DNA from 4 places in the Paenibacillus sp. R-74696 genome. Region 3 is predicted to be linked to each of the others. Evidence: riboswitches for the same ligand, from Rfam matches in the RefSeq annotation. Region 3 holds a riboswitch; each other region holds the start of a gene.

Region 1 (7,807 bases), on a different contig from region 3:
GTGCGGTCTACCGGGTTAATGATCATCGATTTGACCTTCTTGGTTATGAATAGATCAACCTTGTCATTTTGCGTCGGCTGCGAGTTTTGGCTGTCTACGATATCCACCTGTACTTTGCCTGCCGCTGCTTCCGTAATCGCGTTGCGGACACCCGTCATGAACGTATCGTCGAACTTGTAAATCGCCACCCCAACCTTCGGCTGGTCGCCGTCACTTCCCCCTGCGTTGCCGTTTGATGCCGAGCAGCCTGCCGCTACCGTCAATGCGCCGATCAGCAGCGCAGCTGTTACCTTTTTCATTTCATCATGACCTCCCCGATTTTTTTTGGTCCATGCTGATGAGCGTGTGCAGCTCTGTTTCTCTTTCGTGTCCTCATTATGGCTGAAACGGGGCCGGAAACGAATGTAAAATCCTCATCATTTTTATTAAAATCCTCCTTACTTCTGGATAAAGGGAAACAGCACCCGCTGATTTTCAGGCCAAAATAAATTGGCGCCATTGATCAGCTTGGTCTCCATTGCAACGTGGGACGGCACTTCCTCGCCTCTGAGCGCCAACACGGCATTTTTGATGCCGAGATAACCGATGCTGAATGGATTTTGCACTAGAACCACCTGCAACTGATCCTCCTGCAGCAGTTCAAGCAGCTCCATCGAGCTGTCGAAGGCGATAATTTTCACTTTACCGCCGCCAAGTCCCTGCTGCTTGATTTCCAGCGCGGCAGCAACAGCCGCCTGCACATTAAGCGCCAAAAAACCATCCACCTGCTGCTTGTTCAGCAAACTGCTGACAACGCTCCGGCAGTTTTTATTCCGCTCCACGCATGGCTCACTGCCGATTACCGTCATCCCGCTCTCCTCAGCCAGCGCCTCCCGAATGCCCGCCTCGCGGCTCTTCTGATTGTTATCATCCGAGCCATCCGTCAACAGAGCTACGCTGCCCTTGCCGGCAAGCAGTTCAACCATTTTGAGCGCGGCAGCGCGTCCAGCCTGATGATGGTCAATCGTAATGATGGAGCTAATACCGCCGGTATCCGTCTCCGTATCAATGGCGACCAGAGGCAGTCTCGCCGCTCCCCCCGCCTGCACAATGCCCGCAATGACCTCATCATTGCCTGCGGCGAACACGACTGCGTCGGGATGATGTACCATCGCCAGCTTCGCCGTCTCAAGCTGCTGCTCCGGGCTGCCCAGCTTCTCCGGTGCGGAAATATGCAGCGTCACATTGAACTCCTTCGATGCGGCTTCGGCGCCCATGACGACGGAGTTCCAGTAGTCGCCGTCCAGCCGCTTGAGCAGCAGGCTGATGTCGATATTTTCACGCTGAATGGCGCTGTCCTCTGCCCGATGCATGGTGCAAGAGCCCAGCAGCAGCGCAGCAGCTATAGCCGCAATGCACAGCATTGAGAGCCTTCCCAACCTGCGGTTTACACTCATCCTTCCTCCCCCCTTCCTTCAGCCTCAACGTCCGCCGGCTTGAATGGAAACCGGATCGTCACCGTCGTTCCCTCCTCCAGCTCGCTCTCAAACTGCAGGCCATACGGCTCGCCGTAAAATAACCGAATCCGCTCATGCACGTTGCGCACACCAACGCCGGAGCCCGCGCCGGATGCCACGCTGGATGCAGGACTCGGCTTGGTTGTCCCGCCAGCCTCTCCCGTGAGCAGCGCAGCCAGCTGCTCGCCACTCATCCCGAGCCCATTGTCGCTTACCTGCAGGCAAACTTGCCCGGCTTCGATCCATGCCCGCACCGTAATCAACCCTTTATCGACGGATGGCTCAATGCCGTGCATAATGGCATTTTCCAGCAGCGGCTGCAAAATCAGCTTGAGCGACAAGCTAGGCAGCGCAGCCTCTTCGACGTCAAACAAATAATCGAATTTATTTTTGAACCGGATATTCTGAATGATGAGGTAGTTCCTCGCATGCTCCAGCTCGCTCGCCAGCGGAATCATTGGCTTGCCTTTGCTAAGGCTGATGCGGAACAGCTTGGACAAGGATGTAATCGTCGTCACCACCTCCTCATTGCGGTTCATGCCGACCATGCGTACGACCGTATTGAGCGTATTGTATAGAAAATGCGGATTTATTTGCGATTGCAGCGCCTCAAACTCATATTTGCGCTTCGCCTCCTGCTCCACGACAATTTGCTGCATCAGCTCGCGAATTCGCGCTACCATCAGATTAAAGCGTGTGGATAGCTGCTCCACCTCCAGCGGACCGCGAATGGCGGTCATCGTATGGAAGTCGCCGCGCTCGACATTTTTCATCGACTTCTCCAGCTGCCGGATCGGACGGGCAATAATGCGCGAAATGAGCCACGACATCGCAATGACAAATACGAGCAAAAGCAGCAGCAGATTCAGCAAATAGTCGTTCAGCTCGCGCTTTGTCGTAATAATTTCGTCGGTGAAGGACACCCCGACCACCTTCCAGCCGATGTTGCCGATCGTCTGCACCGTAATCATTTTATCCTCGTCTCCAGATTCGTCATGAAAGCTGCCAAACGTATATTTCAGCGCCTGCTCGACATTTTCGCTTTTCAGACCGGCATAGATGAGCTGCTGCTGCGGATGATACACCATATTGCCCGCGCTCTCATCCACAATGTAGACGTAGCCCTTCTTCCCCAGCACGACCCGCGAGGACAGCTGATTGATTTTGTTAAAATTGACGTCCAGCAGCAGCACGCCATGCTCCGTTTTCCCGCTCCGCGCTACGGTAATGCCCTTGCTAAGCGAGACGACCCATTTGTACTGCATTTTGTACATATTCTGCACATGAGGCAGCGAGTAGCTGAGATGATTCGGCGTTTGCAGCGCGCTTTGGAACCAGCGCTGATTGTATAAGCTCAGATTTTCCTTGAGCGCAACGCCCGGAATGCTCATCATGACCTCGCCGTCATGCCCAATGACCGCCAGCGATACAATTTCTCCCCGAATGCCGATGATCGTATTCAGCTGGCTGCGCAGCTCCTCTTCGTTCACATCGCCGCTGCGGCTGATCGTATCGTGGATAACGCCGTAAATTTCCGACATGCCCTGGATATAATCCTCCAAGTTGTAGCTGACCTGATCGACGACCTGCTGGGTATTGCGCAGCGCATTAGTCTCCGCGGTCTGTGAGAACTTGTTGTACAGCAGCACGCTGACCATCATAATCGCTGCCGCCGAAAAAACCGACAGCGCCACTGAAATGAGAAACTGGATGCTGCGCTTTCTCATGGCGCTTCCGCATTCATCGCCTGATTGCGGTAATCCTTGGCGGAGACGCCGACATTTTTCTTAAAGCATAGGGAAAAATAATTCGGGTCCGAGAAGCCGACCTTCTCGGCAATTTCAAACGTCTTCAGCTCTGTTGCCCGCAGCAGCTCCTTCGCCGCCTCCATCCGCAGCTGAAGCAAATAACCGCCGAAGGTCAGCTTCACTTCCTTCTTGAACAGGCTGCTGAAGTAGCCTGCGCTAATATGCAGATGACTGCACAGCCGGGCAATCGACAGCTCGCTGTCATGGAAGTTTGCCTTTGTATAATGCACCGCTTCCTCAACCAGCTGCTTGTAGGAGCTTTGCCTGCGGCTGGCGATATGATGGCGAATTTTCTCGCAGAGCGACATATACCAGCTTCTCGTCTCCTCAAGCCCGCTAAGCTGCTGCAGCTCCGCATAAATTTGCAGCTCGTAGCCCGCTATTTCGTACAGGCTCAGCCCCGCTTCCTTCACCAGCTTCATAATCGCCGTCATCATCTCCAGCATGTACAGCTGGTACTCCCGGTAAGCGGCATTAACACCTTCAATCTCATCAAAAAGCGCGGCCACCAGCTGCTCCAGCTCCTCATGCGTACCTACGCGCAGGCACCGGACGAGCGCCTGCTCCTTGAGCTCGTCGAATTGCAGCTCTTCAACGTAGCGCGTCTCCACATCGTCAATGCAAATGATCCGGTTGCTGCCCACCAAATTATGATAATCCAGCGCCTGCTGCGCCTCCCCGTAGCCCTGCTTCAGCTGTGCGACATCAGGAAGCGTCGAACTGACGCCAATCGTTACTGGAAAACGCAAGTATTTCCGGATATTTTGCAGCATTTCAGCGAGGCCGCCCAGCGTCCGCTCCATTAGCTCCGGGGCGCCTCCTCCCTGTCCAACTGCAAGCAGCGCCACCTGATCCTGATGCAGAAAAACCTTGCCCAGCCCGAGCCTGCCCCATACCTCTTCCGCCACATTGCGAAGGGCAAACAGCTTGAGGTCGAGATCGCTGGAGGCCGCAAGTGAGCTTTCAGCCGTCCGCAGCGGAACGCCGGGAAGCGCTTCCAATACATGCGTGTGCAGCACGGACACAATGTACGCCTCCCCCGCCAAATCGAGCTCATATTTCGCTGCCTTCTCCTCTATCTGCCGCAGCGGAAGCTTGCGGGAGAGCAGTGACGACAGGAACAGCTCTTTTACGACCGGCAGGCTTGTACGGTAATGCTCCTGCAGCAGCTGCATATTTTCCCGTTTCTCGCGCTCATCATTGAGCCGCTCCTTCACCTTGTCCATCACCTCAAGAAGCTGCTGCGCGGAAAAAGGCTTTAAAATATACTCATCCACCTGCAAGCCGATCGCCTGCTTGGCATATTCAAATTCATCATAGCCGGAAAAAATAACGATGCGCGTCAGCGGATACGTCTTCCTCGTCCATTCCGCCAGCTCCAAGCCATTCATATACGGCATGCTAATATCCGTAACGACGATATCCGGCTCCAAACGCTCGATCAGCTCCATCGCTTCCCGGCCGTTCGCCGCCGTATCTACGATTTCAAAGCCATGGCGCTCCCATGTAATTTCCTGCAGCAGTCCGCTGCGCGTCTCTTCTTCATCATCCACCAGCAGCACTTTATACATCGTTTATCCCCCCGCTATTTAAATACGCGGCCGAGCAGCCGCAAAGACCTGATTCTGTCAGCATGCTATTTATCATATTCGTTTCCGTGTTTTCTGGAAAGAGGGGGTGCTTTGAGTAAACAAGCGTAAACGGCTTAAGCCGTCCTCCTGGCGGCAAAGCTACCGTTTCGCGTTGAAATATAGAGAAAGGATGGAAAAATCATATGCTTTCCTATATTTTAAAAGAAATCACGAGATAAACCGACCCTGCTAAAGATAACTCTCACTGTAAGCGTTTAAAATCAGTCTAATCCGCTGCATTCGCTCTCTTTTGCGGCGTAAGCTTCCTTTACAGCACTCGCGGCGGGGGAGTATGATTCATAACATGATTGAACCTTTTTTGAAATATAAGAATTTATAAGTTTTGCACTTATAAATAGGCTTATATTTCTAAGGGCAAAGCTCTTCGCTCGTCCCAGAAGGACGACGAAGTCGTTTTTGCTTGATCGCTGAGTCTTCGCGCATTAGGCGAAGAGCGGGGGAACCAAACGCACTGCAAGTGTCCGATGTGAGAGTCGGAGGCCGGTAGCGCAGGGGTGAATCGTTTGCAGGAGTATCATGAAACTCCAGGCAAATGTAGGGCGACTCTCACCGCCCGAATCCGACAGCTAACCTCGTAAGCGCAGGTGTAGAGAGGAATGGTGAACGATTGTGACCTTATAAATTAGGCCACAGAGCGTCATACGCCTCTGTGGTTTTTTGTTGTCTTTTTATGAAAATAGCACTCGCAACATCGGCAGATATTTTGTTTCAATCGCTGAGTTCTGCACTGCCGCAGAAACGGGGGAACCATCGACGGCTCTCTGTCGTTGTCCAATGGACGATGGCAGGAAGCGTCACGGGGTGAATCGCAAGGGCACGATAAGTGCCAAGCGTAGGGCGTCTCTCGCGCCCGAATCCGACAGCTAACCTCGCAAGCGTCAACGGGAGAGGCCACACTTACACTAATCGCAGGCGAATCAGGGGCGTATGATGCCCGGATGAAGGAAGCTGCGGGTGAAGAGTCCTCTTTGCCCAAGGCTTCTTTTTTGTTGCCTTTTTTCCCAAAATAACTAGGAACAAAACGAAATAAGGAGCGCTGCAGCTATGCTGGATATCGGAATGGCTTTGACCTTAATCGCAGCTTTCGGGCTGATTGCCGGATTTATACGCTGGTGCGATCGGTCCATTAGCGAAACGGAGGAACGGGGATGATTGTCATATTGCTCGTTACAGGAGCTTTGCTGGTGTATCTTGTCTACGCCTTGCTTCATCCGGAGAAATTTTAGCAAATAACGTTTCATCATTCATTGATAGCAAGGGAGGAACAGCTGTGGACGTCCTGCAAATGGCGGTAGTCATCGGTATGATCATGCTGATCGCAAAGCCGCTTGGGCATTATTTATATTCCGTGTTTTCAAACGCTCCGAACCGTACCGACAAGCTGTTTGGACGAGTCGAAGCGGTCATTTATTCCGTGATCGGACTCGAAAATCGCCAAGGCATGACCTGGAAAAAATATGCACTCAGCTTTATTACACTCAATTTCATACTCGTTGCTATTAGCTACGTGCTGCTGCGACTGCAAAGCGGCCTGCCGCTTAATCCGAACGGGATCAGCAGCATGGAGCCTACGCTCGTCCTAAATACGGTCATCAGCTTTATGACCAATACGAATCTCCAGCATTACAGCGGCGAATCAGGGCTGACGTATTTTGCGCAAACGGCGGTCATTACGATGATGATGTTTACATCAGCCGCCACCGGCTTTTCCGTTGCCGTCGCTTTCGTGCGCGGCATTACGAGCAAGGGCGGAACGCTCGGCAACTTTTTCGAGGATTTCGTCAAAGCGCATACGCGGATTTTCTTCCCGCTGGCAATTGTCATTACGCTGCTGCTTGTGGCGCTGCAAGTGCCTCAAACGCTTAGCCCCACCTTGACCGTTACGACGCTAACGGGCGCGGTTCAGCATATCGCCATCGGGCCAGTTGCGTCGCTGGAGTCGATTAAGCATCTTGGCACGAATGGCGGCGGTTTTTTCGGAGCCAACTCCGCCCATCCGTTCGAAAATCCTAGTCCACTGACGAATGTCATTGAGATTTTGTCCATGTGGGCGCTGCCTGCCGCACTGCCCTTCATGTACGGCCGGTTTGCGAAAAGCAGCAAGCAGGGCTGGGTTATTTTTTCGGCGATGATGGCGCTGTTTCTGATCTTTCTTACGATTTCCTATACGGCTGAAAAAAGCGGCAACCCGCTGATCGCCACACTCGGCATCGACGCTTCGCAAGGCAGCATGGAGGGCAAGGAGGTTCGCTTCGGCATTGCCCAGTCCGCGCTGTTCACGACGGTGACGACGGCAGCCACGACCGGCTCGGTCAATTCAATGCACGATACGCTCACTCCGCTTGGCGGACTCGTTCCCCTTGCTCAAATGATGCTGAACGTCGTCTTCGGCGGCAAAGGTGTCGGGCTCGTCAATATGCTGATGTATGCGATGCTGACGGTGTTCATTTGCGGGCTCATGGTCGGACGGACACCAGAGTTTCTGGGGCGAAAAATAGAGCCGCGCGAAATGAAGCTCATTGCCATCGCCATTCTCGTGCATCCGTTTATTATACTCGCGCCAACGGCGGCAGCTTTTCTAACCGATCTGGGGCAAGGCGCTATATCCAATTCGGGATTTCATGGCATTACGCAGGTGCTGTATGAATTTACGTCCTCGGCCGCCAACAATGGCTCCGGGTTTGAGGGGCTTGCCGACAATACGCCTTTCTGGAATATAACGACCGGACTCGTGATGTTTTTCGGCAGATATATGTCGATGATTGCGCTGCTGGCTGTAGCCGGCTCACTTAGCCGCAAGCAGTGGGTACCAGAAACGATTGGCACGTTCCGCACGGACAATTCGCTATTT
Region 2 (7,807 bases), on a different contig from region 3:
CCAGTTTAACAATGAAAACAGAAGGGTAGGTTTCTTCCAACACACCGGTGCGCTCAACGGTCTTACGACGACCGCCATTTGCTCGCAGACGAATCTTGGAGCCCACATGAGCTTCCAAATTGCGTTTTATATCCAGTAGGGCATTTTTTGCCATTGTCCACTACCACCTCTTTCCTTGTCCATTATAACAAAATGGAGAGGGGTTGTCAAACAAAGCAAAATATTATATCAGTCAACTTATTTAATTGTCAACGGTGTTTTCATCCATTTTTATCATTCCATGAATAATTTATCGAAAAATTATGAAATCAATGGAGCCGAGAACGGTTGCGAGTCTCAACTGCACTCGGCCATTTGTTAAGAAATGCTTTGCAAGGATGACTCTGCTGCCTTAATTTTAGGCTTTGGCAAGCCAATGCGGTACCTTCCCAGCGTCTCAATGCCGCCTACGCCATCAATACCGCTGATCGTGCCATGAATGACATCTGCCAGGTTAATGGTATCGCGTATGGACGTATAGCTTGCTTTGATTGCAATGTATACCGGGTCTAACGCATGAATCAAAATTCTCCCGGGCGAGCTTGCGAAGTTCGAGCCGGCTTGCAGCAGCGCTTCAAAATGCGACTGGCACGCTCCTGCAATGACGACAAGGCCGTCGCGATTCTTCTCGTAATCCCGCGCTACGCGGACCGCGTTATAGAAGCTCTGCGAGTTTTTATAGCTGCTCAGGCTGTGCAGATCTGCTTCCAGCCTTGTTTTTAGCACGCCGTCATGCCCCGTAATGACCACAATGTCCGGCTTCACTTGAGGCAGCAGCCGATAAAGCAAATCAGCCATCTGTGACTCATGCGCATGCACGCCATGCGCCGGTACGTTCATCGTCTGGTACAGCTGCATGCTTTTACGCAAATAATTGCCGTCACCGTCCAAATGCAGCACTTTGCCGGGCACCTCGAAGAAAGGCTGGCTTTGTGGCATCGCATGCCGAATATCCGCCTTCACCTGAACGGCCATTTGCTCATGCTGCTGACGTATGCGGCTGAGCGAGTCATTTACTTTCACTCGGACCAGCTGCGTAGCTTTTTCTTTCTTTGGATCGCGAACAACCGATAAATCAGGAATCGGTGCATCCGCAAGCAATCGGTAATCCGTGCCTTTCAACAGGGCATGATCCGTTCGAACAGCTTCTACGCGGAATAGCACGTCACCGCCATACGATTTGCGGACGACCAGCTCCCCTTGCTCCATAGGTAAATCACCTCTTCGTCTATCCTATGGGCAAATGGCGTGTAGTGTGCGGAAAAATCAAACGGGCGCCCCGGAGCCATTGCCCGGCGGCGCCCATCTTTATTTAGCCTCTCCAGCCCACTTCCAAAAATGCGCGGCTGATCTTGGCGAATTCCTCCAGTGACAGCGTTTCACCCCGCCGCGCAGGATCGATCGCAAGCCCCTGCAGCAGCGTTGTCAGCGCCTCCCGCTGTTCTTTGCCCACAAGCGCCGTCAAATTGTTGTAGAGCGTCTTGCGGCGCTGTGCGAAGCTGGCCTGCACAATGCGGAAGAAATGTGCCTCATCGGGCACATCAACAGCCGGCTTGTCCCGCAGCGCAAGCTTAATAACCGCCGAGTCTACATTCGGCTGAGGTATGAACACCGTATGAGGAACTGTACAGACGAGCTTAGGCTCGCAATAATACTGCACAGCCACGCTCAGGCTGCCGTATTCCTTGCCGCCCGGCTTCGCTGCCATCCGCTGTGCGACTTCCTTCTGAATCATGACGACGATATTTTCCAGCGGCAGGCGCTCCTCCAGCAGCTTCATCAGAATTGGGGTCGTCACGTAATAAGGCAGGTTCGCCACGACGCTGACGCCCGTTACGCCGCTGAAACGCTCTTCGAACAGCTGCTTCAGGTCTAGCTTGAGCACATCGCCGTGCACGATGCCCACATTCGCCTCGTTTTCGAAAATATCATGCAAAATCGGAATAAGCCGATTGTCGATTTCAACAGCAGTTACGGTACCCGCAACTGCCGCAAGGCGCTGCGTCAACGCTCCGATACCAGGGCCGATCTCAAGTGCCCCTTTTGTCTCGTCAAGCTCAGCTGCACTGACTATATTGTTTAATATATTTTGGTCAATGAGAAAGTTTTGTCCTAAGCTCTTCTTAAAGGAAAACCCGTACTTTGCAATTATTTCCTTCGTCCGTTTAGGCGTGGCTACCTCTGCGGTCTTAACCGCGCTTTTATTCAACCCTTGTTGCTCCGTCATACGCCCTCGTCACCCCTGTTCCTGTTGTTCCATGGCTTGCAGCGCCTTCTCAAACTCCTCGCGCGTAATGCAGAAGCTTGTGCAGCGCTTATAGAACTGCTTCCCATTAGCGTAGCCGATGCCCAGCAGCTTGCCCATAACCAGCCGCCGCTTCGCCGCTTCCTCATGCACGATTAAGCCAGCCGCCATCAAATCATCCCAAGTAATGGCCCCCACGCTTTCAGCCGTTTCTGTCCGCAGCTCCGAGAGCGCCTGCCTGATTGCATCAGGAGCCGCATTCTCAATGCCGATATCCCCTTTATAGGAGGCCAGCTCCTGCGGTAAAAAAGCATGCTTGCAGCCCGGTACGCGCTGAGCGACGATTTTGCGAATACGCTCTCCTGCATGATCCGGATCTGTAAATATAATAACGCCACGGCGCTCCTGTGCCAGCGCAATGCGCCGCAGCACATCCTCACCAATGGCCGATCCATTCGTCTCAATCGTATCGGCTTCAACGGCCCGCTTAATCGCCACCGTATCCTCTTTGCCTTCTACTACAATCATTTCCTTGATCACATCGAACAATCCTTTCGCAAAGGGAAACTTATACATGCATATATTTCAAAAAAATGGGCGATTGCTGCAACAACAACCCGCTCATTCGCGTCTGTTTTATTATACCCCCAATTAGCTATTCAAGCGAATCTTACGCAAACAAAAAGAAGAGGCAAGGCCTCTTCCGTAACCTGTCATATTTAGCTTATAATTGCGATAAACTAGAGCACAATCCATAAAGAACTGATGCTAATTAGCTAAGCGATGGCTTATTAGGACCAATCACATAGACGGTAAAACCTTTTTTCTTCCCGAATTGATTAGCTTGCTTTTCACTGTCAAAATATACATCGATCTTATTGCCCTTGATCGCACTTCCGGTATCTTCAGCGCGGCGGAAACCAATACCCTCGATGTACACCCACCAACCGAGTGGAATGACATCCGGGTCAACGGCAATCGTCCGTCCTTCCGATACTTTAGCACCTGAAGCCGTAATACCGTAATCCGGGTGGCCTTCGCTCTTGCCCGTCGAAGCTAAGCCAGCTGAATAAGCCGTCAAGGTGACGTTGCTAAGCACCTTTTTGGATGTGAGCGTGGTGCCGTCTACCGATACATTGTTGCTGGTTGTCGCTGTGGACAGCACAGTAACCTTAGGCTCCGGCTTTTTCGTACCGATTGCAACGACCTGATTAACCGCAGCCGATTCGACTACCTTGTCTACCACTTTCTTGGAGACAAGCACGCCATCTTCAAACTGCTTCTCAATTTTGATCGTTACGACGCCTTCTTTGCCCGTCTGCACAACCTTTTCCTTGCCTACTTCCAGGTTCGGATCTTCCTTCTTCACAATGGTGAACGGTGTTGTGCTGGACGACTTGCCTAGCTTCGTATCGACGCGAATGACCGTTACGGTCATATCCGCGCTGACGCCCGAGCCAAGCGAAGGTAATACTTTATCATCATCTTCAACAGGAATATTTAATTTCTTTATCGCTGCCTGCACGGTTTTCTCTGTCGTGTACACCGTTGATGTCTTGCCATCAGCTTTTACAAGTAGCGGTACCGCATGCTTAATCTCAAAGCGGTCCCCTTCCTTTACTGCCGTATTCAGAGGTACAGATACCTCATCATGCGGGCCAATTGTAATAGCTTGTTCATCCAGTAGGCGTTGCAGGACCCATTGTTTCGTTGAAACAACAGTTTCTTGTCCATTCACTACTACGGATACGCTTTTGTCAGCCGATCCGTACAACAACACCAAAAACATGAAAGTCATAGCGATTGAGATCGTAGTACTCAAAAGAATCAAACGCAAGTTTTCACGCTTCCATCGCAATGCGAAAGACATGCTGGATGATCGTTTCCCATGGGTCTCACTTGCTTGAATAATGCCCACTTCATCGGTCCTCCTTCATAGCCCCGCCGTCGAATTACGCATGATACCATTGACGCGACTATAGTATATTGGCGTGCTTCTAGCACGCTCCAGTATATTTCCTCTGCAACCTCCTAGATTTACCCTATGACGACGGTTTACCCAATATTCAAAAATAAAAAGAAAGCCCGTCGACAGAGGATCTGTATCGTGGCTTCCTGGGAACGTCGAATAGACTATTCAGGAATGGTGGATGCACGAGGTTGATCACTCTCTATAAACGCTTACGAGGTTAGCTGTCGGGTTCGGGCAAGAGAGCTGCCCTATCGTCGGAAGAATGCTCATGGCAATCCCCGCCAAATTCACCCCTAGAAGAAATTCAAGTGCGCGTGCAATGTGATCCGTAATTTCCTCACAGCATCGTGCCTGGTTCCCCCGCTCTCCAAAGTTCGAAGATTAAGCGCAAACTGGAAATCCAATACAAAAATTTAAAGCTCTGAAATGAATCATACCTTCATCGGAGCCTAATTGTAAAGATCAGATAAAAACCGATTTAAGCGAAATTTTAGGATATTTACGGAAAAGAGAGTCTATTTCAGCATGAAAAATTAGTTTTATCGCCGTAAAGGTCACTTATTCTCGCTTTTATAGCCGTTTTTACTCAATTCCGAAACATTTTTTACCGTTTTCGGTCGTCAAATTGGCGATTTCGGCCACCGATTTTCCTAATATTTCTGCTGCCGCTTCCGCAACGAGCGACACATAAGACGTCTCATTTCGTTTCCCACGGAATGGATGAGGGGTCAAATATGGGGCATCCGTTTCGATCAAAATTCGGTCGCTCGGAACCATCGCAAGCACCTCTTTTGGCACCCTTGCATTTTTGAATGTAAGCGGTCCACCGAACGAAATATAGAAGTTCATATCTAGGCATTTTTGAGCCGTTTCTGGACTGCCGGAAAAACAATGCATAATGCCTCCGACTTCAGATGCATTTTCCTCCTTCAGCAGCTTGACAACATCCTCATGAGCATCGCGATTATGAATAATAATTGGTTTTTTCAGCTTTTTGGCTAATCGAATTTGCTCGCGAAATACACGGTGTTGTACGTCCTTAGGGGACGTATCCCAATGGTAATCCAGTCCGATTTCGCCAATGGCTACCACTTTAGGATTAGAGCACAAATCCTCAATCCAATTAAGATCCTCTGGCAGCATATCAATGCTGTCAACGGGATGCCAGCCGACCGCGGCGTATATAAAATCATATTTTTCTGCAAGTGCAAGCGTAGTTGGAATCGTTTCCCTATTAAAGCCAATATTGACCATTAAATCCACCCCTGCTGCACGCGCTCTTTCGATAACGGCTTCGCGGTCTTCGTCAAAATGTGGGGAGTCCAAATGCGTGTGTGTGTCGAATAAAGAAATCATAGCTCAGCAAACTCCTTCTATATTATAGTTTAAGGTGAAACGGTCGAAAGCCGTCCTTTGGCGGCGTGTTTCAGTCCGAGAAATATAGAGAAAGTATGGAAAAATCAAATACTTTCCTATATTTTAAATAACTTTCGTACTTTATCGCTTAATTGATCAGCAGAAGCACGCAGCTTCTCTTCCGGATAATACAAATGGGACTGGCCCTGATGAAGCCCGGTGATGGAACGAATGATGTCGGATTTCGTGGAAATTTCACTGACAGCCTCATACCCGTCCATTAACAAAATCGGCGTCTTTTCCTCTTTTCCGCCTTTTTTCGTATCGGGCTGATACACATCATAGGGTTGATCAAATGGAAAATCAATTTCCATATGGTAATCCGGATTCAATCCGATCGCTGCAAATTGTTGTCTTACTTCATTAAAGAGGCTAATATCCGGTTTATCCAGCATAATGTATTTATAGAGGCGACGCGTCAGAAAACGATCACATAGCTCTGCGAGCAGCTCATCGCCCTCGTCGCCCCATTCTGTAAAGGCCGTCTGCAAATAGGCCTCATCCAGCTTCAAATATTGTTTAACGTCAATTGTCCCGTCAAGCAGCCGTTTGAGCGGCTCCGGCATCCAGCCAAAAGCATAGCCACCCTCATAAAGCTCCTTCGCTCTACGAAATATTTGTCTAAGGATGATTTCCGAGCTTCTTGTCACCGGATGAAAATAAATTTGCCAATACATTTGATAGCGGGACATCAAATAATGCTCTACGGCGTGCATGCCGCTTTCTTTAACAACGATCTTTCCATCTATAGGGCGGAGCACGCGCAAAATACGCTCCAGGTCAAAGTTGCCGTAATTAACGCCTGTAAAATAGGCATCCCTCAATAAATAGTCCATACGGTCCGCATCAAGCTGGCTGGAAATCAACCCGCTGACAATTGGATTTGGATATGTCTTATTAATAACAGCAGTTACATGTTCAGGAAAGTCGTCTGCTACATTTCGTAGTACACGATTGACCTCGGTATCCTCAAGCAGAATGCTGCAGGTCCACTGCTCGTGATGGGTATCGAATACTTGCTCCAACGAATGGGAAAGTGGCCCATGACCAACGTCATGCAGCAGGGCAGCGCAAAGCGCCAATAGCCGCTCCTCCTGCGGCCAGCCGGGAAAACCATTCCGCTCGAATTGCGAAATAATCTTTCTAGTGATTTCGTACACACCAAGGGAATGGGAGAATCGGCTGTGCTCAGCGCCATGAAAAGTGAGATAAGAGGTTCCAAGCTGCCGTATACGCCGTAATCTTTGAAACTCCTTCGTGTTGATTAAATCCCATATTGTCTGATCCTGGACATAAATATATTTATGAACAGGGTCCTTAAAAACTTTTTCTTCCGATAGCTGTCGGTTCATTCAACAAATCAACTCCTTTTGTTCTCTGGTTCGACATAAAAAAGTAAAAAATATGTCGAAGAATGTCGCAAAACAGTTTCCAAAATGTCGAAGCTGTTGTATTCTATAGTAAGAGTAATATGACCTTACTATATAGTCAAACTCCCTTAGTAGCTGCAATTTGCTTCAATAATTTCAGTTGACTATTATGGGAAACGTTGGTATTATAGTAGACATAAAAAGAGAAACTATGTCGAAAAGTGACGAATACACTTTTTGATGAGAGGGGAAACAAATTATTATGATGAAGTCCACAGGTATTGTCCGTAAGGTTGATGAATTAGGTCGCGTTGTTATTCCTATCGAGCTTCGCCGTACGCTTGGTATCGGAGAGAAAGATGCACTAGAGATTTATGTAGACGGCGAGCGCATTATGTTGAAGAAATACGAGCCAGCTTGTATCTTCTGTGGTAACGCTGAGAACGTATCTTACTTCAAAGGAAAAATTGTTTGTCACATTTGTTTATCAGAAATGCCTTCACCTGTGACAAAATAAAAAAAATAGGTTATAATAGCCTTATTCAACTAGTTAATTCTAACCTTTTAATACTCCTTATTGCCTTCCTGCGCTAGAACCCGGCCAGGAAGGTCTTTTTTTTCTCTATTTTTTGTTTTGCTAGCGGTTTACTTCATTATAAACATCACGTTTTGATAGACCACGATCTGTAGCCGCCTTTTTAATCGCGTCCTTACGTCCAAGCTCTGCTTCGTAATGCTGCACATGCTCTTCCATGCTCAGCTCCG
Region 3 (7,807 bases):
TGTAGGTTTCCGACAATACTGCGCGATTAGCCAGCTTATCCCACGTAATGATCAGCCCGGCATCCTTCGCTGAAACCTCATTTGATTCTACCGCCCGCAAAAAAATATAATCATTCATCTGCTGCGATACATAATTTTTGTAAACCTTTTGCAATTCAAAATCAATGATCGGATAAATGGTGCCCTCTACCATAATCAGCTTGTAGCCGCCCATCAGCTTCGTAATAACGAGCTGCTTCACAGCGGCATCCTGAATTTCGGCAGCGTTGGAGGCTGTAATCGGCCATTGCTGCTGGAGCAGCACCTCCTGCACATTATTTTCAAAAAAAGCGTCCTGCGTTCGTTCCAGATCATTGTTATAATACGCATTCAGCTCGCGTATCATCGTATCCGCCCGCTCTTGTCCAGCCTTTGACATATTCTCGTTCAAGAATGAAACAATTTCGAACGGCTCCTTTGCATTTTGCACCGTCTGGCGGTATTGCTCCAGCAAATTGTCCTTCTCTTGGGGAGCGCCCTGCACGACTGGCGAAACCTGTGCGCCAGCGTGGGAATCCCGACGTTCCTCTGTATTTTTATTGTTGCCGCTGCAACCTGCAATGAATAATGCAAATATAAGAACTAAAACATTCCATCTATAGTTACGACTACGCACGTCGCTATTCACCTCAATCGTCATGTTCACCTGGCCCTCTCACTCTAATAGTATATGCCACATTATCGTCAATATCCAATAGACGCATGAACAGAGCGGAAGTTACGGCAAAAAAGCGCGGAAGCAGGCCTCCGCGCAAACTTTTTTCAAAACACATCCGTATCCTTAACTTATCTTCAAAATATCTCCTGATCTTACAGCGCTTTGACCTGATTATCCTCATGCTGGGCTTCGGCCGAATAATGCCCCGACTTCAAAACCTTTGTTGTCAAATACTTCTCATTGTAGACGGAGGTTTGCCCCCAAAGCGGAACACGGCGGGCAATATGCATGCCAGCTTCACGAAGCGCCTCCACTTTGCGCGGGTTGTTCGTAATAATCGACACAGGCAACGAGCGAAGCAGCTTCAAGACAGCAATGGATTCACTGTAATCGCGAGCGTCCTCAGCAAAGCCCAGCTCCAAGTTCGCATCAACTGTATCGAGCCCCTCCTCCTGAAGCAGGTAAGCCATTGCCTTACTGAACAATCCAATGCCACGGCCTTCATGATTTGCCAAATAAAATAAGGCGCCCGTTCCATGCTCGGTAATCATCCGCATCGACTGCTTAAGCTGAAAGCCGCAATCACAGCGTTGGCTGCCAAAAATATCGCCCGTATGGCAAATGCTGTGCATGCGAATCAGCGCATCTTCGCCTTCGGCAAAATCGCCATAGACGAGTACGCTGGATTGCTGAAGCTCCGCATAATGCCCCTTCGCCAGCTCGCTGTATAGATCTGTTTCGTCTTGGGCGCTATTTTTCTCACGCTTCAGCCAGCTGTACCACTGAAAAATCTTCGTCTCGCCGTCAAGCTCAACCGGAAGCTGAATGGGTCCGACAACATGGATATCGTGCGAATCGCCTTCAATAGTTTTTATTTTGTCATTTATAATAGAACGAATGGATGGTTTAATCATTAGTGTGCACCTTCTTCATCTGTATTTGATATAATAGGTTGAAAGGCTAAGCTTCATCTGCTATAAATGCACCTTGCCTTATTAATAATCATAGGGGAACAAGTTTTCGCTTACCATTAGTAACTAATTATATATTCGAAATTCCATTACGTCAAGTTATGAGCATTCAAAAAGTTTGCTTGTATATAAATTATATTAAAGTTATACTTAATAGCAAGTTATTAATGAGGTGATCTACATGGAGAAATCCGGGCTTTGTCCGCGCCTGCACAAAGGAATGGACATTATAAGCAAACGATGGACCGGCTTGATTATTTATCAGTTGCTGTCCGGGCCGCAGCGCTTCAGCTGCATTCAAGGTGCCCTTCCCATTAGCGGCAGACTGCTGTCTGAGCGGCTCAAGGATCTTGAAAATGAGGGCATTGTAAGCCGCGCCGTCTTTCCAGACATTCCAGTTCGCATCGAATATTCGCTTACCGAAAAGGGACACGCACTGGAGCCGGTCATTCGCGAATTGCAGCAATGGTCATCCGATTGGGTAGCGCCTATGTCCATATCCAAGTAAAAAGATAACGAAGCAGCCTCGGCCCTTAACAAGGCCGAGGTTGTTTTGCGTTTCCGGAGCGGGGACGCTTCGCGGAATTATAGCAATCTACTATTAACGTCTAGTACCCTCTATCAGTAGGCCACATATACATATATTATTCATATCTCCCCATGATAGTCGTCCTCTTATACGTTATTACTAGAAAGGAGGAAACCCTTTTGCTTACGATCTTCATTATTTGCTCGTCAGGCCTGTCCCTCTATTTCATTCTCAAGCCTCCTCCGCCGATCAAACAGCCTACTATTATATCTCTATCCTCTACGACAACCGATAAACGCTATGACAGCAGCCGCATAGAAGCCGCTCAGCATAATGCAGTTGCCGCAAATGAATAACCCTTTTCTGCTTCACTATGAATTTAACCAAGAATTCGAGGTGATTAACATTTGATCTCGCTACCTTCCATTATCGTTTCCCTGTTTGCCTTCCTCTTCACGATCTTGCTCATTTTGTGGCGTCCAAGAGGACTGAATGAAGCCATTCCTGCTACGTTTGGCGCCATACTCGTCCTATTGAGCGGAGTCGTCTCGTTGACGGACCTTGCGCATATTAGCGCCACCGTTAGTGGAGCAGCCATCACCATTATGGCGACGATCGTAATGGCAATCGTGCTGGAGAGCTTTGGCTTCTTCATCTGGGCTGCCGAGGGGCTTGCCATTCGAGCACGTGGCTCAGGACTCAGATTGTTCTGGTATGTAAACCTGATGTGTTTTCTGATGACGCTATTTTTCAACAATGACGGCAGCATTCTTATCACTACCCCGATTTTGCTCATTATGCTGCATCACATGGGACTGAAAAATCACCAAAAAATTCCATACCTACTTTCAGGAGCATTAATCGCTACCGCCTCCAGCGCCCCCATCGGGGTCAGCAATATTGTAAATCTGATTGCGCTAAAAATCGTCGGCATGGATTTGTACATGCATACCGTCATGATGTTTATCCCCGCTACAATTGGTCTGCTGCTGCTCAGCCTGCTGCTGTTCTTCTACTTTTACCATCAGCTTCCCCGGCAAGTACCCCATACGATTTCAATTGTCCCTATTCAATCTGGCTACCATCCTTTACTCACACCTAACGGAAGCAAGCCTGCATATCCCAAATACAGCAGCCGCTTTATGAAATTGATTCTGCTTTTCGTCTTCTCTGTCCGGCTAAGCTTATTTGCTGCCTCCTATTTGCATATCCCCGTTGAGTGGGTCGCTGTTTTCGGCTCCCTGCTGCTCCTTAGTTGGCGCTGGGTTTACTTGAAAATGCCGCCGAACGACATTTTGCGTAAAATTCCGTGGCATATACTCATTTTCGCCTTCGCCATGTATATCATTATTTATGGCCTGCACAATATTGGCCTGACGCAATTACTCGTGCAGGTGTTCGAGCCGCTTGTCATGGGGAGCCTGATGAATGCAAGCATTTTAATCGGAGGGCTTGTCTCTGCCATGTCTACACTCGTCAACAATCACCCCGCTCTCATGATCGGCACGATCACCCTCACCGAAATGAACCTCGATCCGCTTTCACTCAAAATCGCCTACCTCGCCAGCGTCATTGGGAGCGATATTGGCTCACTCATTTTACCGATAGGCACTCTAGCCTCGCTCATTTGGATGAATCTTGTACAGAAAGCCAAGGTGAAAATCAATTGGTTGGATTATGTCAAAGTAACGATTGTTGTCATTCCGCCTGTTCTGCTGTTTACTCTCGTTCTTCTTGCTTTATGGGTTGGCTGGATCTTCCCTATGCATTAACTCACGACAACTTCTACATGAGCGGTCAGTCCACAATGAACTACTGTATTCATAATTCAGCAGTTATTTCTGCAGAAAACGAGCGTTGCCGCCAAATAACGGCAGCGCTCGTTCTCGCTTGAGGCAGCTGCATTTTTTTATTTTACTGCTAAAAGGTTTACAAATGAGCCATTAAGGTATAATATATATCCCTAGCCGAATTCTGGCACTCTATTATTAATCGCTTAATTTTTCAATTGAAAAAGCGGGGGAACCAACGACGTGGTTGAAGCGACAGCTTGAATCGCAAGGGGTGAATCCGGTGCCTTCGCGCACTGGTAGGGCAGCTCTCTGGCCCGAATCCGACAGCTAACTCCGTAAGCGAACGTGAGGAGAGATGAATATGATTGTCCTTCATGCGCCGGACGCTCCGCCTAAGGCGAAGCACGCAATGAAGCTTACGGTCAAGCGCATTGAGCTGTTTGTCATTCCAGCACTCAATGTAGACGCCGCTGGAAACCGTGCCTGCTTGCGGGTAACGACGGACAAAGGCATTGGCTTTGGCGAGACTTTTGTAGACGAAATGGAACGCCCTAACGATTGGGGCCTGTGGTGCAGCGCGCTGAGCAGCTTTATCGGCACCTTGTCCATAACAGGCCGTTCGCTTCGGAGCGAGCAAGCTGATCAACACAGTGTGTACAACCTGTTCGATCACGCCATTCACCATCTCAAACACTGGACGGCAGAAATTGAACCGGATGACAACACTTCCGAGGAACCTATTTTACTCAGCCGCTCGTTATTCTATCTTTCTATTTTTTAGCCTATTTTGGATCGACCTAACACAAAGGAATCTTCCCCGCCATGATTCAGCTGGCGGAAAGGTTTCTTTTTTTATCCGCTGCTTGTTCTCCTATGGAAAGAAAATAAAGTTTTAGTTCCACATAGGAAGAATGACGGGCTATTGATAGGTTATATAAATGTGTTGACACAAAAGTAATTAGGAACCATACTATATATATGAACAACAATAATAAATTATTAAATGACATTGACGCAATTCCTTCGCTAGTACAATCCAAGCGTCAGATTGATCGCTATAACCTAGACATAGACGCTCAGGCTATACTCGTCGCTTCTAGACTAATGGCAGCGGGAGTCAAGCTTGGACATGCCTCGGAGATTCATTTCTCTAGATTCGGTTTATCAACAAGTCGATATCGTTTATTGGCAGATCTTGAAGATAACGAAGGAGAAGAATTGCCTTCGCAATTAGCGGAGCATCTAGGCGTTACACGTGCTACAGTGACAGGTCTTATCGACACCCTTGAACGAGATGGGCTAGTATCTCGGAGATCAAGCTCAGATGATGGCCGTCAGAGATCGGTCATTTTGACGGAAGCAGGAGCGAAGAAGCTTCGTGAAATGGCTCCTGAGCATTTCGCTCGGCTGGAAGCAATGGTGGGCTTGCTCAATATCGAGGAGCGCAGCGTATTTCTCGACTTGCTAGGCCGAATTACACAAGGCATCTCAGCTCTTACGGGCGAAGTAGGCTCGAAACCAAAGGGAAACATCAGTAATGATTAGAATGGGCTAGTAAAGCTAGCCTATTTTTATCCTTATATAGTTAGGAAGCTAATTATATTTCACTGAAAGCAATCGTTGAACGATTTCAAAGAAGAGGGGGAGCAGCTAAATGAACAAGATGAAATACCCGAATCAGACAGATGCTGTTTACGGCATCAAGCCTGCTGGTTCCAAGAAAAAGATTTTTATACTATGGCGTGAAGTTGTCATGGCCTATGCTGCTCCTGCCATCATGGCAGGTATCGGGGGATTGATTACTGCCGATAGGGGTCTTCAAATAGGGGCATTGACCACAATCGGCGGTGCATCGGCCTTGATGGCCTTAATGATTGGCCTTTTGTTGCGCAGCCGAGTGGGCCGTATACGATGGGTCATCACTGCACCTCACTTGGTTGTGGTAGGGATGTTCGCATTGGCCGGGTCCTTGTTTGGCCTATACGCCGCATGGTTGACATCTGTTTTACTAGAATTTATGAATCCGAGCAATCATTTGGCCTGGGTCGGTCGTGTCTGGACCGATTTCCCGTTATCTGGATTCATAGCAAGCACGATAGTGACATGGCGGTGGCGTCTTGCCGTCACAACTCATTTTCCATCCAAAAGGAGAAGATAAAAATGATAGTTATTATGGGAGCAACAGGTACGATAGGAAGTGCGCTTTTGAAACGTTTGGTTGATCTTGGCGTACCCGCCAAGGCGCTGAGCAGAGAGCCTGAGAAGTTGCGTGATCAGATCGGAGAAAAAGGCCGATCGACTATCATGGTTGCATCGGCGGATGCTTCCGACCCCGAATCGCTGCGCCGCGCGTTTACAGGTGCTAGCCAGCTCTTCCTTGCCATGTCCAACAGTCCGAGACAAATCGAATTGGAAACTTCAATCATTCAGATTGCCGCAGAATCTGGAATCAAACATATCGTAAAAATATCCAGCCCTGCCTTTGAGCACAGCTCGCCAGTCGCAGTGGCGGGCTGGCATCAAGAAATCGAGAAAACGCTGAGGGAATCGAGTCTCACCCACACCGTGCTGCGCCCTTATGCGTTCATGCAAAACTTGCTGCGCCTTGCACCAACGATCACAACCCAAAATGTTTTCTTCGGCTCCATGGGCGATTCACCGTGTAACTTCATTGACTGTCGCGATATCGCAGATGTTGCCGCAGAAGTTCTTACCAATCGCAAGATATCAGGCCAAATATATACGCTTACTGGTTCGGAAATTTTCAACTATCCTCAGATCGCGAGTCAACTATCCGCCCTGCTTAATCGGCCGATAAGCTACATAAACATGGAACCTCAAGTACTGCTTCGCAATCTTATCGAGCATGGGAATATGCCTCCTTGGCTCGCGAACCATGTTGTGGAAATTCAAACTATGTCTACGGTGGTGCCAGAAATTCCAAATGATACTGTGCAGCGCTTGCTCGGCAGAGAGCCACGAACGCTAGAGGCCTTTCTGCATGAGTGTGTTGAACATTTCCGGTAGAGGCGGAGTCCACCTATAGTGAAATTTTCGCCTCACTCAGACTCATGAATGCGCAGAATTTCATCCAGTCGGTGAACTGAAGGCAAAGATGAGGGGCAGCAGGTGGCTCGGAGATCGAGAAATAGGCGTACAGGGTTCACATATTAGTCATCCATAATATGTAGAACCCTGTACGTCCAATACTTTATTTTCACCTTAAATAAAATCGGTCATCGAATGGACGGCAAGCTCGCCCGGCGATGCAGCAATGAAAGCCTGATCCCCTTGCGGGTTTCGCGCGTAAAACGTGATCGTACGCGGTTCATTCGGCAGCAAATCGAAATAGTTGTCACTGAAAATGCCCTCGATGGACGCGGAAAGTCGAACCTGCTTCGCCAGCATATTCGTCTCCAGAACAAAGGCTGTGCCGCCGCTGCCTTCAACTTCGCTTACCTTAATGGCAGGAGCTATGAGTTCAAGCTCCTTCATCGGCCTGAAATAATGCTCCTTCTCCTCCACAAGCAGTCCACCCTGCTTAAGCTTGGCTGCCAGTACAACTGAGCCTGGCTCAATACCTTCTGGAAGCAGCGCCTTCAGCTCAAAGGAGCAGGCTATGTGGCCCTTATTCGGCTGAAGCGACACGGGAACAGCAAACTGCTTTAGCACCTCGCCAGCGAATGAGCGCAGTTCTAGCTGAAGCTCGCCGATGAAAGGCACATTTTGATCTGACAATACATAACAATCGATGCGGCCGCCACTAGTATCATCGAAGGATAACATCATGTCACGGAAGCTGCGTCCCGCATAATAT
Region 4 (7,807 bases), on a different contig from region 3:
TTCAGTAGAGGCTATTCGAGTGAATGAAGTGCAGCAGGATGGCCAAACAGAGTACGAGTCTACCGTGCTGATCAAGCGCAATGGCGGACAAAACGGGTCCATACCGCTCGTTTTCTCCTTTACCGACGGTGAAACAACTTCTAAAATCTGGGACGCCGCCGAGTCGCATATGGAGTACAAGGTGATGCATGCTGCTCCGCTCGCATGGGTAGCGGTGGATCCGAAAAACAGCAATGTGCTGGACAATAGGCATATTAACAATTTTATGCGTGCAGAAGTGCCGGAGCAGTCGCGCATTCGGTGGAGCCTCGGCCTGACGAAGCTTATTGAAGGCCTGCTCGCATCCGTAGGCTGGTAGAGAGGAGGTTAAAAAATGAAGCAGCATATGAAGCAAGGCTGGCGGCTCGCCATCCGCCATTTCTATATCGTCATTGCGTTGTTCCTGTACCAGCTATTATGGGGACTTTTCCTTTACCGCTTTATTGATATGACTGTACTGCCGCTGCTGCGGCGCTTTCCCCTCCAGCATCCGTCGGACTCGGCCGTTTCGCTGTTCCTCAGCGAAGCCCAGTTTCAATTGACAAAAACAGATTTGATCAACCCCTATCTATGGCTGCTGGGCGGCTTGTTCGCCGCCCGCATGCTGCTGAGCCCGCTGTTCCATGCGGGGCTGCTCTACTCGCTGCATCATATGGACGAAAAAGGTGGAACGCAGTTTCTTCAAGGCATTCGCAAAGCTTGGAAGCCTGTGACGCTGCTCTATTGGCTGCGCACGCTGCTTATTTTCGCGCCTGGCTGGTTCCTTCTTCCTCGCGCCTTCAAGCTGCTAATGGAGGGCCATTCGCTGAGCGAGCTGCTGCAAAGCACGCTTCCAAGCTTTGGCGGTTGGCTGCTGTGGAGCTTTCTCGTTCACCTGCTGCTGCTCGCCATGCAGTTCGGCGCCGCCTCCGGCACGGGCTCGATGCGCTCGCTCAGCATTGCGCTCCGAAATCTTTTTCCTTATGCCGGCCTCTCTCTGCTGATGTGGCTGCTGGCAGTCGCCGCTTCGCTCTTGGTATCCGGCCTTTCCTATGCTTGGGCGGGAATACTGGCGCTCATCATGCATCAAGCCTATCATCTGCTCCGTACCTTATTAAAGGTATGGACGCTCGCTGCACAATACGATTGCCTGCAATCGAAGCAGAGCTGAGACCGTTTTAAGACCGTTTCAGACTCCTTTTAGGACCCTTTTATACAACTTTTATCATCCATAAATAGGAAATTAAGTTTAGAAAAATGAAGGCAGCCCTCCCTAATTCTCATTTAGTATTCTCATTTTTCTAAAGTCCTTCTCATAAAAACCCCGATTGCGGACAAGAGGCCGCAATCGGGGTTTTTCGGTTATCCGACATCTCCAGGCAACGCTTCTATTTATTTACCAACCCCTAGACTGATGCACACTAAACTCTCTAATTCTTCATTTTACGCTATAATTCTAGCCTATATGTACGATTCTTAGCATATTGGCTGCCTATTTCTCATATAAACTGACAAAATGTTTTTTTGCTTGCGAACGGTGATAGAACGAGCATTTATTAGGCAAGAAACTTGTTTTAACGCAAAATTGAGCCAAAAGGTTACATGAGAATTATTAGAAATTCATTCATATAGGAGGAAATCACATGAAAAAAACGAATTATTAGCGCAGAGCAAAATTAAACCAGCCTAATTTTTTATACCGCAAAGGTATAGAAATACGGGGGAACCACTTTGGGTGAATTGATTTCGATGCTTGGACGGCTTGATTCAAGTGTCTTGGAAATCATAGGGAACCTTCACAACCGAACCCCACAGCTAACCTCGTCGGCACCGGAAGGAGTTTCAAATTTTGAAGAAGGTAACTGCACTACTCGTTGGTCTTGTATTAATGCTTGCTTTCCAAGCAGGCAGCGTGTTCGCAGGTTCGAAGATGGATGGTGTTATCGCTGATCTGATCGGCACACCGTACCAAAGCGGCGGAACAACTACGAAAGGCTTCGACTGCTCCGGTTTTACGAAATATGTTTTCGATAAAATGGGCATCGATCTTTCCCGTACTTCCCAAGCGCAATCGAACGATGGCAGTGAAGTGAAGAAGAGTGACCTGATCGCTGGCGATCTTGTATTCTTCAACACGAGCGGCAAAGGCATCTCCCACGTTGGTATTTATGTTGGAGATGGAAAGTTTGCACATGCTTCCTCGAGCAGAGGCGTTATTATTAGCAAACTTAGCGAGTCTTATTATGCTGATCGTTACGTGTCAGCTACACGCATTATGAGCCAAGACGCTTACGACAAGTACGCAAGCGAGCAATAGAGCCAGGCCATGCTTTTTTCGCTTACATAACGAAAAGCTGCTGTCTCAATCAGCAAAGCCGCAGTTGTTTGTCTTCGGACAAATAGCTTGCGGCTTTGCTGTTTTCTAGCACGGACACAAGGGGGCTCGTTTCCATGTATGTATATATTCACCGCAAAGACCTGCGTTCAAACGATTTGCGCAGTTTTGATTATGTGCGCCGCTCTGGGCAGCGCGGCTTTCATCTGCTTATAATAGACCCGTCACTGGCGGACGAGGACCGGCTCTCTTGCCACAGCGGCAGAACCTTCTTGTCCCAAGCCACCTTCCTATTGGAACAGTACAAGGCGGCGGGCGAGCAGCTGCATGTGCTTTACGGCGATCCCGCTGCCATTACCGAAGCGCTGCTGCTGGCCCATCCCATTGAAGAGGTTCTCGTCCACATGGACTATACGCCTTATGCCCGAATGCGCGACCATGCGACTGCGCAGGTTGTGCGCGCAGCGGGACGTCGCTGGCTGCCGCTCGACGATGCGCCACTCGCCGATTTGGAGGAGCTTCATACGTTTTCCAGGCGCAGTGAGCCTTACAAGGTATTTACGCCCTTTTACCGCATGTGGCAGTCCTTTATGCAAAGCCATTATTCCCCTGCGGGCGAAACAACGCTGAAACAGCTGGATACGCTGAAAAATATAGATGCCAGCATAGCAGAGCGCTTCAGTCTTCCTCGGGAGCATCCCGCTGCGGCAGCCTTACTGCGGGTAGCGGGAGCATCTGGCACGGCGGACGCGGGAACGCTGAGTGCAGCCGATGCGCTGGAGCAATTTCTAAACCGCCGCCTAGCTGGCTATGAAGGCAGCCGCGACCAGTTTGCGAAAGACCAGACAAGCCATTTGGCGCGTTATTTGAATACAGGAGCGCTGTCGGCAAGACAAGCCTATGAAGCAGCGCAGCAGCAGTATGGAGCCGAGTCGTGGATTAGACAGCTGGCATGGCGGGATTTTTTTCTGTACCAAGGAAAATACAATGAGGACTTCTACCGCTATGAGCAGAAGTTTGATTTATCTGGGCTGAACGATCAGCATTTCGAGGCATGGAGCCAAGGAAAAACGGGAATTCCTGTTATTGATGCCGCTATGAAGCAGCTTAATGAAACCGGCGAAATGCCGAATCGACTGCGGATGGTAACCGCCATGTTTTTGACGAAAAACCTGCTGTGCCCGTTTACGCTGGGCGAGCAGCATTTCCGCCGCCAGCTGGCCGATTATGATAATACGCTGAACCGGGGCGGCTGGCTGTGGAGCTCGTCGCTCGGCTATGACGCCGCGCCGTATTTTCGCATTATGAATCCGGCTACGCAGTCCGCAACTCATGATCCGAGCGGCACTTACATTAGACGCTGGCTGCCTGAGCTTGCCCATCTGTCCGATAAGCAAATTCACCTGCCGCAGCCGCATGCCATTGTAGATTTGAAGGCTTCACGTGCCCGCGCGATTGAGGTCTATAAGGAGATTGTGTAATCATGACAAATGCGAGTGCTGCTCCTGACGGCACCCAGCCGCCATTTGGCTGGAAGGTTGCCGCAATGGACGCCTCCCATGCCCGCCAGCTGTGCGATTGGCGGTACGAACCGCCTTACGGCATCTACCAATGGCCCGCATGGGAGGCTATGGAGAAAGCAGAAATGGAGTTCGGTGATCCCGAGCTTCGCCAGAAGCAATACGCCGCTATTCTAGATGACCAAGCGAAGCTCGTTGGTTTTGCACAGTTTTTCCCGCTGGGAGATGAAGTGCTGCGGCTTGGCCTCGGCCTGCATCCACAGCTTTGCAGCAGGGGCTCAGGCACCGCCTTTGTTGCGCTGCTGGTAGAAGAGGCTCGCCGACGTGCTCCACACAGCGAGCTGGATTTGGAGGTGCTGACCTGGAATGCACGCGCTATTCGCGTATACGAGAAGGCAGGTTTCCTCATTACCGATACGTATATCCGCCCAACACCGCAAGGCGCGGCAGAATTCCATTGCATGGTCTACGGAGGAGGGGAAGAAGCTTAGCGCCTCTTTTACCCCTCTTCTTTCTTTCCTAACCCCTTCCTCACTGCTCCCTTCAACTGCCAATCCGCTCTAACTGCTGCATCTGCTGTAAGGGTTCACCCTGCCCCATCTGGCTCATATAACAGTCCATTCGCTCCAAAGCTTCAGACAGCTTCGCTGGCGATACCGAATAGGAGCAGCGAATGCGTCCTTCACCGCCCGGGCCAAATACATGCCCTGGCACGACAGCAACGCCTGCTTCCTGCATGAGCCGAAAGGCGAACTGCTCCGAGCTCAGCCCCGTATGGGCAATGGATGGAAAAGCATAAAACGCCCCTTGCGGCATATGGCAGGAAAGCCCCAGCTTCTGCAAGCCGCCCACGAACATCGCCCTGCGCTGCTTATAGGCCTCCATCATTAGGTCCTTGTCGCCCAATCCGCTGCGCAGCGATTCCAGAGCAGCAATCTGCCCCATTATAGGTGCGCACATCGCCGTGTATTGATGGATTTTCAGCATTTGCGAAATCATTTCTACAGGGCCGCAGGCATAGCCAATGCGCCAGCCTGTCATGGCAAAAGCTTTCGAGAAGCCGCTGATGACGATTGTCCGCTCCTGCATGCCAGGCAGCGATGCGATGCTTACATGCTGGCTCTCATAAGTCAGCTCCGCATAAACCTCATCGGAAATGACGATCAGATTATGCGCCTTCACCAGCTCGGCAATGGGGAGCCAATCCTCGTAGGACATGACCGCACCCGTCGGGTTGTTCGGATAGTTAATCAGCAGCACTTTGGAGCGCGGGGTAATTTTTGCCCGCAGCGATTGTGCCGATAGCTTAAATTGCTCATGCTCATGCGTCTCAACGTTTACGATACTGCCACCTTGCAGTGCTACAATGGGCGAATAGGCAATATAGCTGGGAACCGGAATCAGCACCTCGTCGCCCGGACAAATCAGTGTGCGCATGGCCAGATCAAGCGCCTCGCTGCTGCCTACCGTCACCAGAATCTCGTCCTTCGGCTCGTAATTCAATCGAAAGCTGCTCTCCAAATATGCGGAGATTTCCTCGCGCAGCTCCATTAGACCGGCATTTGGCGTGTACATCGTCTGACCGCTTTCCAGCGCTCTTATGCACGCGGCGCGCACACGCTCCGGTGTTGCAAAATCCGGTTCGCCTACGCCCAGCGAAATCATATTTTCATCCTGCCCGGCCATATCGAAAAACTTGCGAATGCCCGAAGCGGGCAAGCTCTTTACAAGCGGTGAAACGTTATACTGTACCATAATGCCTGCATCCCCTTTTCAAAATAATAAAATGTATCAGCTTCGCTCTAACTCTTATTTCTTATGCAAGGCCCCACAGCTGCTTTGCCGTATCGCCAACAATCCGAATACCGCGCACAATATCCTCATCCGCCACGCGGGAAAACCCTATTCGCAGCGTATTGCTGCCCCGTCCATCCGTAAAGAAAGGATGGCCTAAGGTAAAAATAACGCCTTGCTGCGTGCACGCCTCCAGAAGCTCACGCGCGCTGCAGGCTTCCGGAAATGTCACAAACAAATGCAGCCCGCCATCCCCCGACAGCGTCTGATAGGGAACAAAAGCTTTGCAAGTTTGCAGCGTCAGCTCGTATTTCCGCTTGTATTCCGCCCGCGCACGCTTCAAATATTTATGCAGATTGCCATTATGCAAATATTGATAGAGCAGCGATTGGTCAAGCGTCGACGTATGAATGTTGCGGGCCCGCTTCATGCTCTCCAAATAATCAATCAGCTCGCGGTCCGCAAGCACCCATCCGACCCGCAGGCCGGGAAACAGCACCTTCGAGAAGCTTCCAATATAAATAACGCTGTTGCCGCTGCCCGCCGAAGCGATGAGCGGCGGCACATGCGCTCCGGAATAGCGCAGCTCCTCATTAAATCCGTCCTCAATGACGGGAATTTTATAACGGCTCATGAGCTGCATCAGCGCCAGCCGTTTCTCCATCGACATCACAATGCCTGTCGGATTATGGTAGGAGGGTACGAAATAAGCACAGTCGAACGCCTGCTCCTCCAAAGCCCGTTCAAGCTCTCCCAAATGAATGCCATCAGGCTCCATCGTAACGCCTTTAATGTCAAAGCCGTGCAACTTGAGATTTTTAATCGCGGTATGATGGGTCGGATTTTCGCAGATGACTGCGCCGTGCTCGGGCCGGAGCGCTGCCAGCACAAGGTCAAATCCTTCCGTAAAGCCGGCCGTAATGAGCATATCCTTGCCTTGCACATCCACGCCCTTGTTCTCCATATATGTCATCAGATACTCTATCAGCGGCTTATAGCCTTTGGCATAGCCGTAGTTCAGCAGCACATGGCCTTCCACTGACATACGGCCCAGAAACGCCTGCTTCACATGATCCAGATCAAACAGCTTCTCATCCGGGGCAATGCTCGTAAAAGAAATCGTACTCTTGCCTGCGCGAATGCCGCGCTTCATGAGATCCAGCTCCTCTGCAAGCAAAGCCTGCTTGCTTAGCCGCTCCTTCCACGGCAATTTCCAGGACAAGGATGGCGGGGCGGCGCTGCCCGCCGAATCCTCTGACACATAATTGCCTTTGCCTTTCAGGGCATATACACGGCCCTCATCGGCCAGCTCCGCATAAGCGGCGATGACCGTATTGCGGCTTACACCGAGCAATATGCCCAGCTCACGTGTCGACGGCAGCTTCTGATGCGGCTGCAGCGCGCCTTTTATCATTAAACGCTTCATATAATCTTTCACTTGAATCGATACTGAACGGCCTTCTATGAGCTTGAAATCATGATACACTTCTCATCGCCCCACCTTTATCATGGCATATGCTCCCAGTCAAGCGTAAACGGCTGAAACCATCATATCCTTTCCTATATAATAACAAAAGAACCACGACTCCGGATTTTTCATCCTGTCGTGGTTCTGCAGGCAGCGTCCTCTCGTTGCCGGTCCGTCTGCTGTTCATAATCCTTCATATCTGCAAATAAAATAAGTCCAGGACCAGCAAGAATGGATACAGTCCGAATCCATTCGCATGTATCCAAATCGACGTAGGCACGCGACACAAGGGTACGCTGCGTCTCGCTCAGCTGCGCAATGGTAGGAATGAAGTAAGGACGCCAGCTCCAGTTCGCCCCGTAATATTCATCCTGCCGCTCCCACTCGCCAGCCTCCACCCTGCAATAGTTCGCAGATAGCTGAATGCCATCCTCCCGGCACAAATAAATACGAACGCAACCCGGCGGCAGCTGCTCCAGCAAACCGGCGATCCATCCATTGGCTTCCCCTGGTCTGCCTAGTTCGCTCTCTTGCCCGAAAATACAATCCTTATCAATGAGGGCCGCAAGCTGTGCCGCTTCCTTCTGCCAAGTCGTCTCGGAGCGTAAGCGCTGCTGGACATATTCCGCAAGCTCGGCTTCCAGCGCTCCGGCGAAACGATCCGCCCGCTGA

What was found. Region 3 has a riboswitch for cyclic di-AMP ahead of ACSR9A_RS25075 (hypothetical protein). Riboswitches for the same ligand answer to the same signal wherever they lie in the genome.
Region 1: it holds a riboswitch for cyclic di-AMP, as region 3 does, so the genes downstream of both, kdpF (K(+)-transporting ATPase subunit F) here and ACSR9A_RS25075 (hypothetical protein) in region 3, are expected to answer to the same signal.
Region 2: it holds a riboswitch for cyclic di-AMP, as region 3 does, so the genes downstream of both, ACSR9A_RS02245 (resuscitation-promoting factor) here and ACSR9A_RS25075 (hypothetical protein) in region 3, are expected to answer to the same signal.
Region 4: it holds a riboswitch for cyclic di-AMP, as region 3 does, so the genes downstream of both, ACSR9A_RS17895 (C40 family peptidase) here and ACSR9A_RS25075 (hypothetical protein) in region 3, are expected to answer to the same signal.

What each region holds. Positions count from the first base shown of each region.
Region 1 is NZ_JBPULM010000027.1:74,760-82,566, forward strand. Features, by position in the region: gene ACSR9A_RS10710 (galactose ABC transporter substrate-binding protein) at 1-299, opposite strand, end outside; gene ACSR9A_RS10715 (substrate-binding domain-containing protein) at 438-1,436, opposite strand; gene ACSR9A_RS10720 (cache domain-containing sensor histidine kinase) at 1,433-3,223, opposite strand; gene ACSR9A_RS10725 (response regulator) at 3,220-4,875, opposite strand; cyclic di-AMP (ydaO/yuaA leader) riboswitch at 5,352-5,552, shown strand; cyclic di-AMP (ydaO/yuaA leader) riboswitch at 5,660-5,849, shown strand; gene kdpF (K(+)-transporting ATPase subunit F) at 6,105-6,182, shown strand; gene kdpA (potassium-transporting ATPase subunit KdpA) at 6,227-7,807, shown strand, end outside.
Region 2 is NZ_JBPULM010000013.1:8,207-16,013, reverse strand. Features, by position in the region: gene veg (biofilm formation stimulator Veg) at 1-154, opposite strand, end outside; gene yabG (sporulation peptidase YabG) at 358-1,248, opposite strand; gene rsmA (16S rRNA (adenine(1518)-N(6)/adenine(1519)-N(6))-dimethyltransferase RsmA) at 1,352-2,266, opposite strand; gene rnmV (ribonuclease M5) at 2,276-2,824, opposite strand; gene ACSR9A_RS02245 (resuscitation-promoting factor) at 3,057-4,202, opposite strand; cyclic di-AMP (ydaO/yuaA leader) riboswitch at 4,447-4,654, opposite strand; gene ACSR9A_RS02240 (TatD family hydrolase) at 4,839-5,612, opposite strand; gene ACSR9A_RS02235 (HD domain-containing protein) at 5,729-7,024, opposite strand; gene ACSR9A_RS02230 (AbrB/MazE/SpoVT family DNA-binding domain-containing protein) at 7,305-7,559, shown strand; gene rsmI (16S rRNA (cytidine(1402)-2'-O)-methyltransferase) at 7,680-7,807, opposite strand, start outside.
Region 3 is NZ_JBPULM010000046.1:110,112-117,918, forward strand. Features, by position in the region: gene ACSR9A_RS25050 (hypothetical protein) at 1-685, opposite strand, end outside; gene ACSR9A_RS25055 (GTP cyclohydrolase II) at 850-1,611, opposite strand; gene ACSR9A_RS25060 (winged helix-turn-helix transcriptional regulator) at 1,850-2,176, shown strand; gene ACSR9A_RS25065 (hypothetical protein) at 2,377-2,553, shown strand; gene ACSR9A_RS25070 (ArsB/NhaD family transporter) at 2,605-3,969, shown strand; cyclic di-AMP (ydaO/yuaA leader) riboswitch at 4,181-4,347, shown strand; gene ACSR9A_RS25075 (hypothetical protein) at 4,352-4,771, shown strand; gene ACSR9A_RS25080 (MarR family winged helix-turn-helix transcriptional regulator) at 4,969-5,535, shown strand; gene ACSR9A_RS25085 (hypothetical protein) at 5,645-6,148, shown strand; gene ACSR9A_RS25090 (SDR family oxidoreductase) at 6,151-7,017, shown strand; gene ACSR9A_RS25095 (beta-mannosidase) at 7,213-7,807, opposite strand, start outside.
Region 4 is NZ_JBPULM010000037.1:80,065-87,871, reverse strand. Features, by position in the region: gene ACSR9A_RS17905 (M1 family metallopeptidase) at 1-358, shown strand, start outside; gene ACSR9A_RS17900 (hypothetical protein) at 374-1,189, shown strand; cyclic di-AMP (ydaO/yuaA leader) riboswitch at 1,692-1,863, shown strand; gene ACSR9A_RS17895 (C40 family peptidase) at 1,865-2,335, shown strand; gene ACSR9A_RS17890 (cryptochrome/photolyase family protein) at 2,470-3,834, shown strand; gene ACSR9A_RS17885 (GNAT family N-acetyltransferase) at 3,837-4,364, shown strand; gene ACSR9A_RS17880 (aminotransferase class I/II-fold pyridoxal phosphate-dependent enzyme) at 4,417-5,628, opposite strand; gene ACSR9A_RS17875 (aminotransferase-like domain-containing protein) at 5,690-7,153, opposite strand; gene ACSR9A_RS17870 (EAL domain-containing protein) at 7,264-7,807, opposite strand, start outside.